3 regions of the Peribacillus sp. NPDC097295 genome follow, and region 2 is predicted to be linked to each of the others. Evidence: riboswitches for the same ligand, from Rfam matches in the RefSeq annotation. Region 2 holds a riboswitch; each other region holds the start of a gene.

Region 1 (5,402 bases), on a different contig from region 2:
CTTAGAGCAGCAAAGCAAAGATATTGAAGACTTTGCAGAAAGACTTGAATGGAACTGGGGAAACCTCCTTCATCTTCTGTATTCATTTGATCCGACGGGATATTTGACTTGCCATACTGAAAGGGAATGGTACCGTCGATAGGGTGGCCATCACTAGAAACCACTCTCCACTTAATGATATAACTTCCTTCTTCCAAAGAACTTGACCATGTTGCTTCAAGTGTTTTTTCAGAAACTTGGATATCTTGAAGTGGTACTTCGTTTTTGTTTTTGCTGATTACTTTTAGCGAATAAAATGAAGGTTGTATGTCTTCACTGAACCGAATGCTGATCGTTTCAGGAATAGTGTCTAAACTCTCATTCGGACTAGGGTTAGAGCTTATAACCGTTGCATGGCCAAAGACCGTCATTGGGGAGATAAACAAGGCGAGAATACTGACAAAAAGCCATATGGAATTCTTCATTTTGTTGTGTTATCACCCTTTCGTAAAGATTCTATGAACTAGTATAAAATGAAATTGTGAAATAACAATGAAAAAGTAAGAGAATCTTGCTACATTTTTGTGCTTGTCATTATTTGTATTATTTACTCGTAAGTTAGTCACTAATCATTAAGAGAAATAATTGAAGGTTTCTTCCAGTAAATCTTTGGGGGGAATTCAAAAAAATCTTCGGTTTTTAGTAGGGGATGTAACTCAAAGTGCGGTTTTAATTCTGTCCAAGCAAAATAGGACAAATTAAAGAACTTGTCCTATTTATATATGGGTAATTCAATTTTGACTTCGGTGCCATGGCCTGATTTGCTGTTAAAGTGAACTTTTCCCTGGTGCGCTTCGATAATACGGCAGCTAACGGTCAAACCGAGTCCCGTTCCTTTTTCTTTTGATGAATAAAATGGTTCCCCGAGGTGCTTCATGCGATTTGTTTCTATTCCACAGCCATTATCCTTGATGGTGATGGTGATTGAATCATTAATTTGCTCAATCTCGATCGCTATATGGGATGCCGATGCCTCCAATGCATTTTTCAACATGTTTATGAATACTTGTTTAAGCTGATTTGCTTCACATAAGATTAGCGGTATCTCATTTTTTAGCTGTATAGAAATTTGCGTGGAGGAAGAATTGGCCTCTAATTTAAGCAAGTCTCTAACTTCACCCATCAACTCAACGATTTGATTTTCGCTGAGTGTGAGTTCTTGTGGTTTCGCTAGGACCAGCAGTTCACTTACAATCAAGTTAATGCGGTCCAGTTCACTAAGCATGATGGTATAGTATTGTTCGTGGGGATGATCACTACTACTCAATAGTTGCACGAAACCTTTTAATGAAGTTAGCGGATTCCGCACTTCATGTGCGACACTTGCTGCGAGTTCACCGACAATGGATAGTTTCTCGGATCTTCGCAAGCGTCTTTCTGTTTCGCGAATTTGTGTAACGTCTTTTGCATAAGTAATGATTCCCGCTAATTCGTTCCCTACCAACATTGGTACAAATGTACATGAAAGTAAGATGTAATTCCCATTTTTGGTAACGAACTCTATATCTTGTCCTTTTTTAATCCCTTTTTGTTTTTCGACTACATATTCACAGGAAGAACGGATAAGCTCTTTAGCTTCGCTGGAAAAATTCAAATCGACAAACAGGTCGCCCTGAACCTCTTCGTTATGAAACCCCGTTACGGCTTCGAACCTAGGATTGACAGTTGTAATGGTTCCCTTCAAATCAAGCATGAGCACTGGGTATGGATTGTGTTTAAATAAAGATTTATAGCGCTGTTCACTAGCCAGCAGTTGATTTTCCGCGGCAATTCTTTCAGAAATATCCCTGCCTATGACGACCAATCCTTTTCTGGACCCATCCTCATGGAATATTGGGACTTTGATGGTATCGAAGGTCTTGAAATTACCGTCAGGAAGAGGGATATTCTCCTCACAACGCGTAATTTCCCCCATTTCCCATGTTTCTTGATCGGAGTCTTCGCAGTAAATCAACGATTCCTTGTAAAATTGAGAGTATTCAGCTAGCTCGCTATCTTTTTTTCCTTTATAATCGACATTCTCCAATTGGAATAATTGAAGTCCAACAGTATTTGATTCTAGCCATCTACCTTCTCCGTCCTTGAAGTTCACAAAGTCCACCATTGAGTTGATGAGGGTACTTCGAAGTTGCTCCTCTTCTTTTAATTGTTTGAGCTCTTCTCTTTTAGATAGATAGAGAAATAAAATCAATCCGATTAATAGGACAAATACAAACCCCTCTACTCTCTGGAGGAGAAGGAATACTTCTTTATCTTGTAAAGTAGTAGTTAGATAGTAATTGAAAATAATTAATGTGGTCATTCCAGAAAGAATGTAAATTACTAATATGATCCGTTTTGACATAAGGGTCTCCCTGAATTTTCCGACATTTCCAAAGTTGAAATACATACACATTTTAACAAATTATAGAAGGGAAATATATGGTTCATGATAAAAAAACAGGTATAAGATTACCTGTTTTAGACTGTAGACAAACTCGATGAAAAATGTGAACGTTGATTTCCACTTCAGGCACTCGCTTTCCGCGGGCGGTCAGGGAGCCTCCGCGGTTTCGCCTGCGGTGGTCTCCCCTAGACGCGCATGTCCCGCAGGAGTCTCGTACCTTCCGTTCCAATCAACTTTGCGTTATCATCAAGTGAAATTTATATATTGGCAAAAGAGTATGGTTTAGATTACTTTAAGGGACTTTTTAAAAAAACAGGCGATGCCTTTTGTCGACAAACTGAAACAGGTATAAGATTACCTGTTTTTCTTTAAGAATGTTAGGTTCTTTTTTTTCTTGAAGCGTTTAAAGAGAAGGAAAAAGACTAAGAGCAGGAAACCGAGTACAATTAATGTATATTGATTCATTTCTATGGAGAGTAGTCCGTATGGGATTAAGGATAGAAAGAAAAAGTAAATGAGATTGCCTAATGCGGTTGCGATTAAGAAATCTTTGTAGGTGACGGAGCTAACTCCAGCTGCCAGATTTATTAAACTTGTCGGGATGAAAGGGAAAATTCGACCTGTAAAGACATACATGAACCCATGGTCCATAACAGATTCCTGCCAATCATTACCCATCTTTCTTAAAATCAATGCCTGGAACCAGTGTCTGGCGGCATAGAAAATGATTCCTGATGCAACCACGCTTGTAAGCCAACTCCATAAATATCCGAATGAAAAGCCAAAGATCGTGACATTGATTGTTAAGAGTAAAATTAGGGGAATGACAGTAAAGAAGTTCTGAATAATCATCAAGACGAACGTCACAATAAAGGTAAGTAGAAGGTTTTCTGTTAATATGGCTATCACGGAGTCCAAATCGCTATTCCAAATCAGTGTGAACAATTCCGAATTCAGTCCGATGAAGGTTATTACAATCAGGAGGACGAGTAAAGTCAATATTTGTTTCAACATATCACCACCATTTATCATTTTTTCCGGGTATGGGTGAAAAAAAGAGCCGCTGCATGTAGCAGACAGCTCTTTTTGAAAATGAATGTTCTTTTACATTGTATGCAGGGATTTCAAAGCAGCTTTCCAAATTGAATTCTTTTATTCATTATATAAATGATGGGTGCACCAATCAGAAGGACGAGGAACTCTTCGGTAGCTGTAATTGCCCAGGTCAATAAGAACGGGACACCTAAGAATAGATTTAATTCTATGGCTATCAGGAACATCGTCAACGTGAATACGATGATGGTAACGGCCATTCGACCCTTAATGCCCGTTATGAAACGGGAAGAAAAGATGACAAGCAATAAGGCTATCAGAGATTGCCCGACCCCGAAAATCAAATCATATGCCCCTAGCTGTGAAAAGAACAAGTTCGATATGAACACACCGACGACTATGCCGTATATATATTTTTTATTAAATACAATAAGATGATTCAACATTTCGGGTATGCGAAATTGAAACACCCCGAACATAATCGGTTGAAACACGAATGAGACAGCGATATATATGGCAGCCAATAGTCCATTTATCGCGAGTGTACGAATATTCATTTTTTCTCTCTCCCTAGTTTTTTATCGTGGGATGGTTACGAACCACGTTTAGGCTTTTGCCCGAAGTTTAATAGTATCGTATATAGGGCAGTTACGTCAATTTCAAGAGTTTATGCGTGATATGAGATTTTCAGAATAAAGGAAAGCTATTTTGCTTTAGTGTGATGAAGAATGGTACTATTCATACAAGAGATAAATGGGAAAGGATGAAAGCAAATGTCAATAGAGGCTGTTAAGAACCACTTTAAGCAGTGGAGTAGGGAAGCTGATGTAATGGAATTCGAAACATCTAGTGCAACGGTAAATCAAGCCGCGGATACAATCGGTGTCATTCCTGCTAGGATTGCTAAAACGTTGTCATTTAGAGGAGAAGGGGACCAAGCAATACTGGTCGTAGCTGCGGGAGATGCGAAAGTGGATAATAAGAAATTTCGAAAGATGTTTGGGTACAAGGCTAGGATGCTTTCTCCAGATGGTGTTCTTCAACAGACGGGACATGCAATCGGTGGAGTTTGCCCCTTTGGGTTGGCGAATGACCTGGATGTATACCTGGATGTGTCGATGAAAAGGTTCGGAACAGTTTTCCCGGCTTGCGGAAGCGCGAACTCAGCTATTGAACTTTCACTTGCGGAATTATTTCAATATTCAAAAGCAACGAATTGGGTGGATGTCTGTAAGGATTGGGACCAAGAATCTGATGAGTAAGTTGCAGAAACCTCTCATTTGAATCAATATAGAAAGTCCATATAATTGGATTTTATTCTGCGCTGGGTTAGGGAAATCAGGGAGATATGCAACGATGGAGGGTCATTCATGTCCAATGTCAAGTTTACACATAACGATAGTAGTTATCACAGCCTCAAAAATCTATATGAGGAAAATATCACGGTCAAGAGCATTGCTCAAGAGTTGGAGTTCTGCAGCAAAGATGAACCGGCCATTCCTATTAAAATTAAAATGGAAGAAAAACATTTTGATACATTGGCGGTGGAAGATGAGGGGGAGATTGTTGGATATATCGATAGGCATGAACTTGGTGAAGGGGAAATTTCAGATTATATGAAGGTTTTTTCTCCAAGGGAGCTTGTATCGGATTCAACGCCTTTGATTCAACTATTACATATTTTCAAGAAGAAGACACGGGTATTTGTGCTGGAAAATAATTCAATAAACAAGTTGATCACCCATGCTGACCTCCAAAAACCACCGATCAGAATGTTGATTTTCGGTTATATCACTCTTTTGGAGATGAGACTTAGTGATATCATCTTGCATCGATTCGGGGGTGAAAGCTGGTATCCGATGATCAGCGAGGATCGTCTTCATAAGGCAAATCAATTATATGAAAGAAGAGTGGAGAAAAATGA
Region 2 (5,402 bases):
ACCAACTTCACGGTTCATCAAGTATTTGTTAATGTAAATACTGCAAAACCCTTTGTCACTCGCAATTCCGATCACAGGGCCATTCGTGTTATCTCGCGTATTCACAATCCTTGTCCCCTGTGCTGTTGGATTGTTCGTGTTCTGGATATGTACCGGAATGCCAGCCCGGAATGCAGGAATTAGCGCTTCGTCATGAAAAACCGAAAATCCTGCATAAGAGAGTTCCCGCATTTCCCGATACGTCAATTCACGGATTCCCTTCGGATTGGGAACCACATTGGGATTGACTGCGTATACGGCATCCACATCCGTGAAATTCTCATACAGGTCTGCCCTCACGCCATTTGCAAGAATCGAGCCCGTAATATCCGAGCCACTTCTTGAAAACGTTAAAACATCCCCGTCCAGTGTATAGCCGAAGAATCCTGGGAATATCACGATACCCGGCTCATCACGAAGTGCATATAGACGCTCGTACGATTCAGGAAGCACCTGTGTATATCCATCGACATCCGTCACAATCAATCCGGCCTTCCTGGGATTTATATATTGCGCCTCCACACCTTGACTCTGAAAATAAGCGGAAACAAGCTTCGCATTATTATCTTCCCCGCTCGCCTTCAATGCATCCACATAACGCTTCGGTTTACTCTGGTCCGCATGCAGCAAAGTGTGTAAGTCTTCACGTATCTCCGCAATGACCGTTCCTGAAATGTCCACTTCCTCAGCAATGCTCGCATAACGAGAGACAACATCTTCTATTAAAAGCCCGCCATCATCCCCACGTAATTGCTGTTCCGCAGCTTCAATCAATAAATCAGTTACCTTTATATCATCGGAATTGCGTTTCCCTGGAGCTGAAACGACGACGACCTTTCTCTCTGGATCTGAAACCACGATTTCGAATACCTTCTTCAACTGTTCCCCCGACGCGAGCGAGCTCCCGCCAAACTTTGCTACTTTCATCCCGACAACCCCTATTTTATAAATATTCTGTCAAAATCAACTCACCCTATTATTACGCGTTTTCGTGAAACAATCAAGAGTTAATTCCATTATATGAGGACATATGTATTTTTGATAAAGACAATATAATTATAATCCAATAATGGTCATTTGCATGGTAAGATATTGACCCAGTATTTTCATACAAACAAAAAAACTTCCCGAAAATCGAGAAGCTAAAAATACTATTCTTTATACGAGCTATTAGTCCTGTTGATTCAGAATTTACCGATTATCCACGGTTTCTGGATATAGGTCATGATTCATCAAACGGTAATTCGCCATTTCTTCAAACTTCGTCCCAGGTTTTCCATAGTTCGTGTATGGATCAATGGAAATGCCCCCACGTGGAGTGAATTTGCCCCAGACCTCGATAAACTTCGGATCCATCAATTCGATTAAATCGTTCATGATGATGTTCATGCAATCTTCGTGGAAATCCCCATGATTGCGAAAAGAGAAAAGATACAGTTTCAATGACTTGCTTTCAACCATTTTCACACTTGGAATGTAGCTGATATATATGGTCGCAAAATCCGGCTGGCCCGTGATGGGACACAAACTGGTAAACTCCGGACAATTGAATTTTACGAAATAATCCCGGTTCGGGTGTTTATTATCGAATGACTCTAAAATCTCAGGGGCATAATCAAACGTATATTGGGTACCCTGATTTCCTAGCAATGTTATATCATTCAGTTCTTCTTCTTTTCTTCCAGACATATAGACGTCCTCCTCTTCCACGTAACCAGGGAGGTTCATAAAAGGCCTCTATACAATAAAAAACCATATCTCCTCAAAGATATGGTTGATTCGCAAAAAATATCAAAGCCATAGTTTTTTTAAGAGGGTAGTGCTATGAACCTCTCCCGTTCATCGGGAAATATTATAAAATTACCTTTTGTAAATATAGTAAAAAAACGCACTTCTGTCAATATCGAGATTTGCGAAAAAATAGACCGGGAAATGGGGTCTGACCCTAAAACATCTTGACAATTTCTTTGTTTTATCAGATAATTGTGAAAATTATATATTTTAATTGTTTTGCTAGGCAATATGTTTGATTGTTCGATAGTAACGGGTATATAGTATGTGTGTAGAATAAAGAAAGGATGAGGTAAAATGATGAAAGTTACTGTGAAGGTTGATTACAAAGGAAAATCTTATCAGACTAATGTTCTAGCAAAACCGGGTGCTAATGAGGAAGAAATCTTCCAAACCGCCCTTCACCAAGTAGAGAAACAATGGAAAGAATAAAAAAGCAGGCGTCGCTTTAAATACCTGCTTTTTTTTATTGCCTTTTTTATTAAGACTCTCCTCGAAATATTCACGCCTCCCCCTTAAGCTACCTTGTGAAAATTCCTGAACAAATCAAAAGAGGGCGCCTAAAAGGCGCCCTCTTTTGATAGATTCTCTTACACGTCCCAAATCATAGCTAGTAATGTACCAAAAACCGTGAATAATGCAATGAACATACCATAATAAACATTTACGTAAATTGCTTTTCCATCTTTCGTTTCACCAGCATGCATGAATACGACAAGCTGAAGACCTGCTTGTATAAATGCAGTGACTAGTAGTACTGTCATACCAGCTGCGAATGACATATCAAGGAAGTAAACGGCAATAGCCGCTGCAGTAAGAATCATTGAAAATATAAAACCCATTACTTGTTTACGCGGGAATAATTCAGACATTATGAGATCATTCCTTTCAGATAAATGAAGCTAAAGATAAAGATCCAAACCACATCCAAGAAATGCCAGTAAAGTGAGAAGATAAACGACTTATTAGCTGTGGCCGGAGTCAAGCCGCGCTTTTTAACCTGTAGGATAATGAATGTTCCCCAGAATAATCCAGCAGTTACGTGAGCTCCGTGTGTTCCCAATGTTGTCATCAGCATGGCTGTGAATGCACTAGTTTGTATTCCTGCCCCAATATGAACATAGTGTTTAAACTCGTAAATTTCAACGCATAAGAATCCTAGGCCTAGCAGAAGCGTAATAGCAAAGAATGTCATCATCGCTTTCTGTCTACCAAGACGCATAGCGTGGATACCAAGACCGATAACAAAACTACTTGTTAAAAGTAAAATGGTTTCTGCTAGAACTGGAGTGATTTCGAAAATCTCTACTCCAGGACCGCCATCAGTACGGCCCTGTAATACGAAATATCCAGCAAATAGTGTAGCGAACAGCATAATTTCAGCACCAAGGAAAATCCAGAAGCCAAATATCTTCAGACTATTCTCTTCAGTACTATATTCAAGTGGCAGCGAGTTATCAATTTTCATTATTTAGCACCTCGCAATTTTGATTCTGTCTCTTCAATTTCTTCAACTGAAATGTAGTGACCATGATCTTCCTCGAATGACCGAAGCGCCATACATACAAAGATCGCGATTGTAGCAATGATACCAGGAATCCAAAGTCCAAATACGAATGAGAATCCCCAAACAAAGAAGATCGCACTCATGATAATCGGCATTCCACTATTATTTGGCATATGAATTTTTTCATACTTGCCTGGGAATAGATCGTGACCCTTTTTCTTAGCATCCCATACAGGTTCAATTGAATTAACCTGTGGCAATACCGCAAAATTATATTCTGGTGCAGGGTTATAAGTAGACCATTCAAGCGAACGGGCATCCCATGGATCTTTACCGATATTTCTTGGAGAGTAACGAATACTGTAGTACACGTTGTAGACGATTACCGCAAAACCTACAGCAAGTCCAGCTGCTCCAATGAATGAAATCATATTCATCAAACCGAATCCAGTTGATTCAGAATATGTGTACATACGACGTGCTTGACCATCTAAACCACTGAAGAACATCGGCATAAATGCAACTAACGTACTCATTGTGATAATCCAAGCTGAGATCTTACCGATTTTTTCATTCAAAATGAAACCGAACATTTTTGGCCAGTAGAAATGAAGACCAGCTAACATCGCAAATACAACACCAGGAATAATAACCATGTGGAAATGGGCTACTAAGAACATTGTATTATGGTACTGGTAATCAGCTGCTGACATTCCAAGCATTACTCCAGTCACACCACCGATTGTAAAAATCGGCAAGAATAGTACTGAGTAAAGCATTGGCGTGCTAAAAGTGATCTTACCTTTATAAAGCGTGAACAACCAGTTGAATATCTTGACTCCGGTTGGAACAGCAATCGCCATTGTTGTAATAGAGAAGATACTGTTTGTAAGTGCTCCTTGACCCATAGTAAAGAAATGATGCACCCATACTAGGAATGATAGAAGCGAGATGATAACCATTGAAGCTACCATTGATTTATAACCATATAGATTACGTTTTGCAAATGTTGAAATAACCTCACTATAAATACCGAATGCCGGCAAGATTAAGATGTAAACCTCAGGATGACCCCATACCCAGAAGAAGTTAGCCCAAAGCATATCCATACCGCCACCAGTTGTTGTAAAGAAGTGGGTTCCGAATAATCGATCCATTGTTCCCATGATAAGTAACACTGTTAATACAGGGAAAGCGAAAACAATGATCAAGTTTGTGATTAATGCAGACCAAGTAAACATTGGCATTTTCATTAATGTAATACCAGGTGCTCTCATTTTCAGAATCGTCGTGATGAAGTTAATACCCGTCATCAATGTACCAAGACCTGCAATTTGAAGAGAGAACATGTAATAGTTCGAGCCTACCGACTCACTAAAGTCATTACCTGCAAGTGGGAAATAAGAAGTCCAACCTGCGTCAGGAGAACCACCAACTACGAATGAAATGTTTAATAACATTGCACCCATAAAGAATAACCAGAAGCTTAATGCATTTAGACGTGGGAATGCTACGTCACGTGCACCAATTTGTAATGGAACTACGATGTTCATGAAGGCCATGATAAATGGCATAGCCATGAATATGATCATTACGACACCATGTGTCGTGAAAATTTCATTATAATGCTGTGCATCTAAAAGTTTGTTATCTGGCACGGCAAGTTGTGCACGCATCATGATAGCATCTGCGCCACCGCGGAAAAGCATGGCTAAAGCTGCGATTATATACATGATACCGATACGTTTATGGTCAACTGTAGTTAACCATTCACGCCAAAGATAACCCCATTTTTTGAAATATGTCAAACCAGCAATTATGGCAAGAGTAGTAAGACCAATGGCAACCATCGATGCGTAAATCGCAAGACTTGGATGAGGTACGGCAAATCGATCAAAGAATTCCATACTATCGTGACTCCTTTTGGAAATTTATTGTTTACTCTGTAAGGTTAGTAATATAACCAACCCTACATCTTAATGATTGCTATGTTCTTCGTGTTCTTCATGTGAATCATGTTCTTCGTGTGATGAACCATGATCATGTCCCCCATTTTCACCCTCAG
Region 3 (5,402 bases), on a different contig from region 2:
AGAGTTGTTTTGGATTGCTGTTTTTTAAAAGCGTGCTAACACTTCTAGAGAGGAAGTAGTAATTCTACTGTTTTCTGATATAAATATTACTGGAGTAATATTTATTATACGTTGAATATTCAGAAAATAATAGTGAAAGTTGAATATTTCTCTCTGTAAAAGATTCTGATGATGATTTTTTCTATTATTTATTTGTTATATGCTGTTATTAGTTTATTCCCCATATTCACGATAGTAAAACAATTTTAATATAGAGGAAATAATTGTTATCGGGAAGGTGAGTATACCGTCTGAAATAAAAAGAACTTCCCACATATAATTGTGAGAAGTCGCTGCTAATTTCATAATCTGAACTTTTTAACTTGATCTGTTAGCTGTTCAGCCGATATGGAGAGTTCACTGGCATGGTTGGTGATTTCGTCCATGGAAGAGCTGGATTGCTGTGCTGAGGCGGAAACTTGTTCAATTCCCGCTGCTGATTCTTCAGACACGGCTGCGATGTCTTCGACGGCTTGGTTAATTTTTTTGCTATTGGTAGAGATATAGTGTAAGTCGTTGGTTATAAGTTGTAATTTTGTGCTCATGGCTCCGACTGACTGATTGATCGTTTCAAATGTTTGGCCGGTGATGGTAATTTGTTTGGTGCCTTCATCTACTTGTGTATATCCCTCTTCCAAGGAGTGAACGACGGTTTTTGAACCAGTTTGAATAGCTGTAACGATTCCTGTAATATCCCCAACAGAGTCTGTAACTTGTTCTGCAAGTTTGCGAACTTCTTCGGCGACGACGGCAAATCCTTTTCCATGTTCGCCGGCGCGAGCAGCCTCGATAGCTGCATTTAAGGCAAGTAAATTAGTTTGATTGGAGATATCCTGTATGACTTGAACCAGCTTTGAAATTTCCTGTGATTGAGAATCAAGACCTTTTACTTCTTCCACGGCTTGTTTTACAATTCCGTCAATCGTTTGCATTTGTTGCACCGAATTGTTCATTAATGTCATTCCTTCCTTGGTCAAGGATAGGATCTCGGTGGAAGTTTGGGAAATTTCTTCTCCCTCTAGATGAGCCTTTTGAATTTTGCTTGAGAATTTTTCCATCATACGGACAATTTCTGTTGCCTGGTTTGCTTGTGACTCTGAACCTTCCGATAGTTCGTACATGGTGGTTGCTATCTGACTGCTTCCTTGTTGTACTTCATTTGCCGATTGGGTCAGCTCTTCGCTTTTGCTCGTAACGGATTCAGAAACATTCAACATTTTTTCAATGATTTCGCGAAGGTTCCTCTGCATTTCGTTGGCGGAAAGTGTCAATTCTCCGAGTTCATCTTTTGTTGTCTGTTTAAGTGGTTCGTGGTTTAATTCGCCATTCTCCACTAACTTCATTCTATCCCGGATTTTTAGGATGGGTTTTGTAATGAGGGTGGCAGTGACTAGGGCCAAACTAATTCCGGCTATGATAGTAATGATGGTTAAAATGATACTCGTCGTTTTAACAGATTCGCCACTGCTGATAATGGTCTCACCAGAATCGACAATCAATTTTTCGCGTTCGGAAGCGAGCTCCTTAAAGCCAGCCATTACTTCAATACTGATGGGGGCTACTTCATTTGATAATATTTGTTTAGCTTGCTTTGCATCTCCTTGCTCAAACTGTGTAAAGACGCGTTCTTCGAGCATGGTTCTCCAATCTATGCTTTTTTCAATCAATTCCTTCGTTCTTTCAGAATCTGATAAAGCCAAGAGTTCGTCCTGAAGTTTTTTGCTATCTTCGGTATAAGCTAGGAAATCCTCTTTATATTTTTTATCCCCGAATAAGATATACCCTCTAGCAAATGCCACTCTTTGTGAGACGTTATATAGTAATTGCTCATCTTTAATAAGAAGTGGTAATTCATGGTCGATAATATCCCTGGAATATTTCAGGGACTTATTGCTACTGTAAATACTGTAGGCTCCTAAGATGATAGATAAAGAAATGACTAGCATAAATGTAATCAATATCTTTGTTTTAATACGTTTCAAGTTGATGTCCCCTTTTTATGTATAGTAGTGTACCTCTTGTATATCGGAAAATGGAGAGCATATATTAAGTTTCAGAATAAAAAGATGGCATGACTAGGAGTATTCTTGTTTTTATGGATTTTTCTTGATAGGATTTAGTGGTTTACGTTATGATTACATTAGGAATATTAATATTCCGCTTAAGGCGGAAGAGGTTCTAGCTACCCTCTCAAAAAAACTAAGGAGAAGCAGCACTCTATTCTTAGGGTGCTGTTTTTTCTGTGAAAAGGAGTTTTATCGAAATGATGAAGAAGGAAAAGGCAATAGTGGTGTTTAGCGGGGGACAGGACAGTACGACCTGTTTATTCTGGGCAATGGAGCGGTTTGCAGAAGTGGAGGCAGTGACGTTTGATTATAATCAGCGGCACAGCTTGGAAATTGAATGTGCACGGGATATTGCAAAGGAACTCGGGATTCCCCATCATGTGCTGGACATGTCCTTGTTGAATCAATTGGCGCCGAATGCGTTGACCAGAAAGGATATTGCCGTTGTGGATGGAGAAGACGGAGAGTTACCGTCAACATTTGTTCCGGGGAGGAATCTACTGTTCATGTCGTTTGCAGGTGTGCTTGCAAGCCAAATTGGGGCGAAGCATATTGTAACCGGGGTTTGCGAGACGGATTTCAGCGGATATCCTGACTGCCGTGATGTATTCATCAAATCATTGAACGTTACTTTGAATCTCTCGATGGACCAGAACTTTGTGATAGATACGCCGCTTATGTGGCTGAATAAAGAGGAAACATGGGAAATGGCGGACAAACTCGGAGCATTCGATTTCGTTCGCGAGAAGACGCTCACTTGTTACAACGGAATCATGGCTGATGGCTGTGGGGAGTGCCCGGCGTGCAAGCTTCGAAAAAAAGGTTTGGAAGACTATGTAAAGAGACGGCAGGTGACCTTATAATGTATGGTTACAAGATTGTCGATAAGCTCCAAGTAATGGATCAGGACATTGAACGCAACCAATTAAACTATCATCAAAGGCGGGTGCTGGTGAGCAAGGAATTCACTTTCGATGCCGCACATCATCTTCATGAGTATGAAGGCAAATGCAAGAATCTTCATGGCCATACCTATAAGGTCATTTTTGGTGTGAGTGGCTATAATGACTCCCGCGGGTTGATGATCGACTTTGGTGATTTGAAAGAGATTTGGAAAAATGAAATCGAGATTCATCTGGATCACCGCTATTTGAATGAAACACTGCCACTTATGAATACAACGGCAGAAAATATCGTCGTCTGGATTTATGAAAAAATGGCTGATTCCCTGAAGAACAAGGACTATAAAGGGGCCCGGGTCGAATTTGTACGTCTATATGAAACACCCACGAGTTATGCCGAAGCAAGACGGGAGTGGATGGACTATGAGTAAATTGCCCGTCATGGAAATCTTCGGACCGACGATTCAAGGAGAAGGAATGGTCATCGGACAGAAGACGATGTTTGTCAGGACGGCCGGCTGCGATTATTCGTGTGCGTGGTGTGACTCCGCATTCACCTGGGATGGCACAGGCAAGGAAGATATCGTCCCCATGACCGCTGAAGAAATTTGGACTGAGCTAAAAGCGAAGGGAGGAAAGGGATTTTCCTTTGTGACGATATCGGGAGGAAATCCTGGTCTGCTGAAAAATCTTGATGGCTTGATTGCGCTTTTAAAAGAGAAAAACATCAAAATCGGCGTCGAAACGCAAGGAAGCCGTTGGCAGGATTGGTTTCTCGATATTGATGAACTGACGATTTCACCCAAGCCACCAAGTTCAAAGATGAAAACCGATTTTGAAGTGCTCGACCAAATCATACAAGAGCTAACCGACACAAGGCACGAAAACCAATTCTCTTTGAAGGTTGTCGTCTTCGATCAGGTTGATTATCTGTATGCAAAGAACGTGCATAAGCGCTATCCAAACGTTCCTTTTTACTTACAGGTGGGCAATGATGACAGTGCGACGAAGGATGACAGGCAGTTAATCAGTGAACTTTTGAAAAAATATGAACGGTTAATTGATCAGGTAATAGCAGATGATGAACTGAATGATGTGAAGGTACTGCCCCAGTTACATACGTACATATGGGGAAATAAACGGGGCGTTTAGCGATGGATAGAATTATATTCAAACTACAATCCCAAATACGATCAAATGGCTCATACAATTCTTCGAACCAATTACAAGAAAAGCAATTTAATATAAAAGGTGAAGGAGATCTTGAAACTTTTTCCTGGTAATAAAAAAGTGATAAAATTAAATGACTAGGGAGAAAAAGGAGATTTCATATGTTAAGTTTTAGAGATTCAACAAAGATTGTTCAGGAAAGTGGGACAGAAATCGCAATAATTTCTGTTGGAGCTACGGAACAGTTTGGACCATACTTACCGATGCATTTAGATACATTAATAGCTGAACAGTATGCAAATGCTTTTGGAGAATTATTAGGTGGCTACGTATTACCAACACTTCCTTTTAACACTTCAGAAGAGCATGCTAACTGTAAAGGCACTATTACAGTGAGTCCCAATGTGTTAACTTCAATGTTGGAAGAGATAATTTTTAATTTATCGAGACAAGGTTTTAAAAAATTCGTTTTATGTAATGGACATGGAGGGGCTTACTGGGAATCTGCTTTTGTCAAACAAATAAACTATAAGTATCCTGAACTTATTTTAATTACTACCCATCGGCATTTAGCTTGGGAAGAGGCTTTAAAGGAAGCAGGTATTGAAGGACTTAAAGAAAGACATGCTGGTTTCTTATCAGTATGTACGGCAATGTGGCTTTGCCCGGAACTTGTAAAGGTTGGTTCAATGGGTTCTGAAGTGCCTGTCGAAAATAATAAATTCGCTGATTATGTTTTTTGGGATAAGCTTACGAAAGATGGCTGCTGGGGTAAATTTGAAAGTGACAGTTATTCCGATGAAAAACTTGCTTCAATTGGAAAAACATTCTGGACCTCTTATATTTTGAAGAGAAGTGAACTTTTAAAAGAAACTCTTGATAAGGCATATCAATTAAAAATGGGACGATGAAAACAAATTAAAAAAAGCAGGGGATTTTCTCTTGCTCTTTTTTAATAGGGGTAAAACGCCATACATCTTTTGTTTTTTTATGAAAAGGTAGTTTCCAGTGAAGGGAAAATACCGCTTTTCTTCTTATTATATATTCCTGTGTGTTCTATCTGGACTGATTTACGTTTTCCTTCCGTATAACACAACGAAATTAAAATACTTATATAGACAATCGACATCCTGAAACCCGCTTTGGTGCAACCATTTAATTTGATCTTCCAGTGTGGACATTTTATCAAGCTTCGTCCGTTCTTGGGCAGCTTCCACTTCTTCTT

The links. Region 2 has a riboswitch for preQ1 ahead of queF (preQ(1) synthase). Riboswitches for the same ligand answer to the same signal wherever they lie in the genome.
Region 1: another riboswitch for preQ1. It lies ahead of ACIQXN_RS20550 (QueT transporter family protein); the one in region 2 lies ahead of queF (preQ(1) synthase).
Region 3: another riboswitch for preQ1. It lies ahead of queC (7-cyano-7-deazaguanine synthase QueC); the one in region 2 lies ahead of queF (preQ(1) synthase).

Annotation. Positions count from the first base shown of each region.
Region 1 covers NZ_JBIWCW010000024.1:11,074-16,475, reverse strand. The annotation lists gene ACIQXN_RS20565 (copper resistance protein CopC) at 1-464, opposite strand, end outside; gene ACIQXN_RS20560 (ATP-binding protein) at 752-2,383, opposite strand; gene ACIQXN_RS20555 (TVP38/TMEM64 family protein) at 2,780-3,436, opposite strand; gene ACIQXN_RS20550 (QueT transporter family protein) at 3,550-4,035, opposite strand; PreQ1 riboswitch class I at 4,043-4,087, opposite strand; gene ACIQXN_RS20545 (YbaK/EbsC family protein) at 4,252-4,740, shown strand; gene ACIQXN_RS20540 (hypothetical protein) at 4,849-5,402, shown strand, end outside.
Region 2 covers NZ_JBIWCW010000005.1:256,990-262,391, forward strand. The annotation lists gene ACIQXN_RS11950 (aspartate kinase) at 1-966, opposite strand, end outside; gene queF (preQ(1) synthase) at 1,231-1,728, opposite strand; PreQ1 riboswitch class I at 1,833-1,878, opposite strand; gene ACIQXN_RS11960 (BA3454 family stress response protein) at 2,128-2,262, shown strand; gene qoxD (cytochrome aa3 quinol oxidase subunit IV) at 2,421-2,702, opposite strand; gene qoxC (cytochrome aa3 quinol oxidase subunit III) at 2,702-3,298, opposite strand; gene qoxB (cytochrome aa3 quinol oxidase subunit I) at 3,298-5,244, opposite strand; gene qoxA (cytochrome aa3 quinol oxidase subunit II) at 5,314-5,402, opposite strand, start outside.
Region 3 covers NZ_JBIWCW010000001.1:347,122-352,523, reverse strand. The annotation lists gene ACIQXN_RS01675 (methyl-accepting chemotaxis protein) at 342-2,021, opposite strand; PreQ1 riboswitch class I at 2,206-2,248, shown strand; gene queC (7-cyano-7-deazaguanine synthase QueC) at 2,306-2,968, shown strand; gene queD (6-carboxytetrahydropterin synthase QueD) at 2,968-3,438, shown strand; gene queE (7-carboxy-7-deazaguanine synthase QueE) at 3,431-4,159, shown strand; gene ACIQXN_RS01655 (creatininase family protein) at 4,339-5,088, shown strand; gene ACIQXN_RS01650 (class I SAM-dependent methyltransferase) at 5,248-5,402, opposite strand, start outside.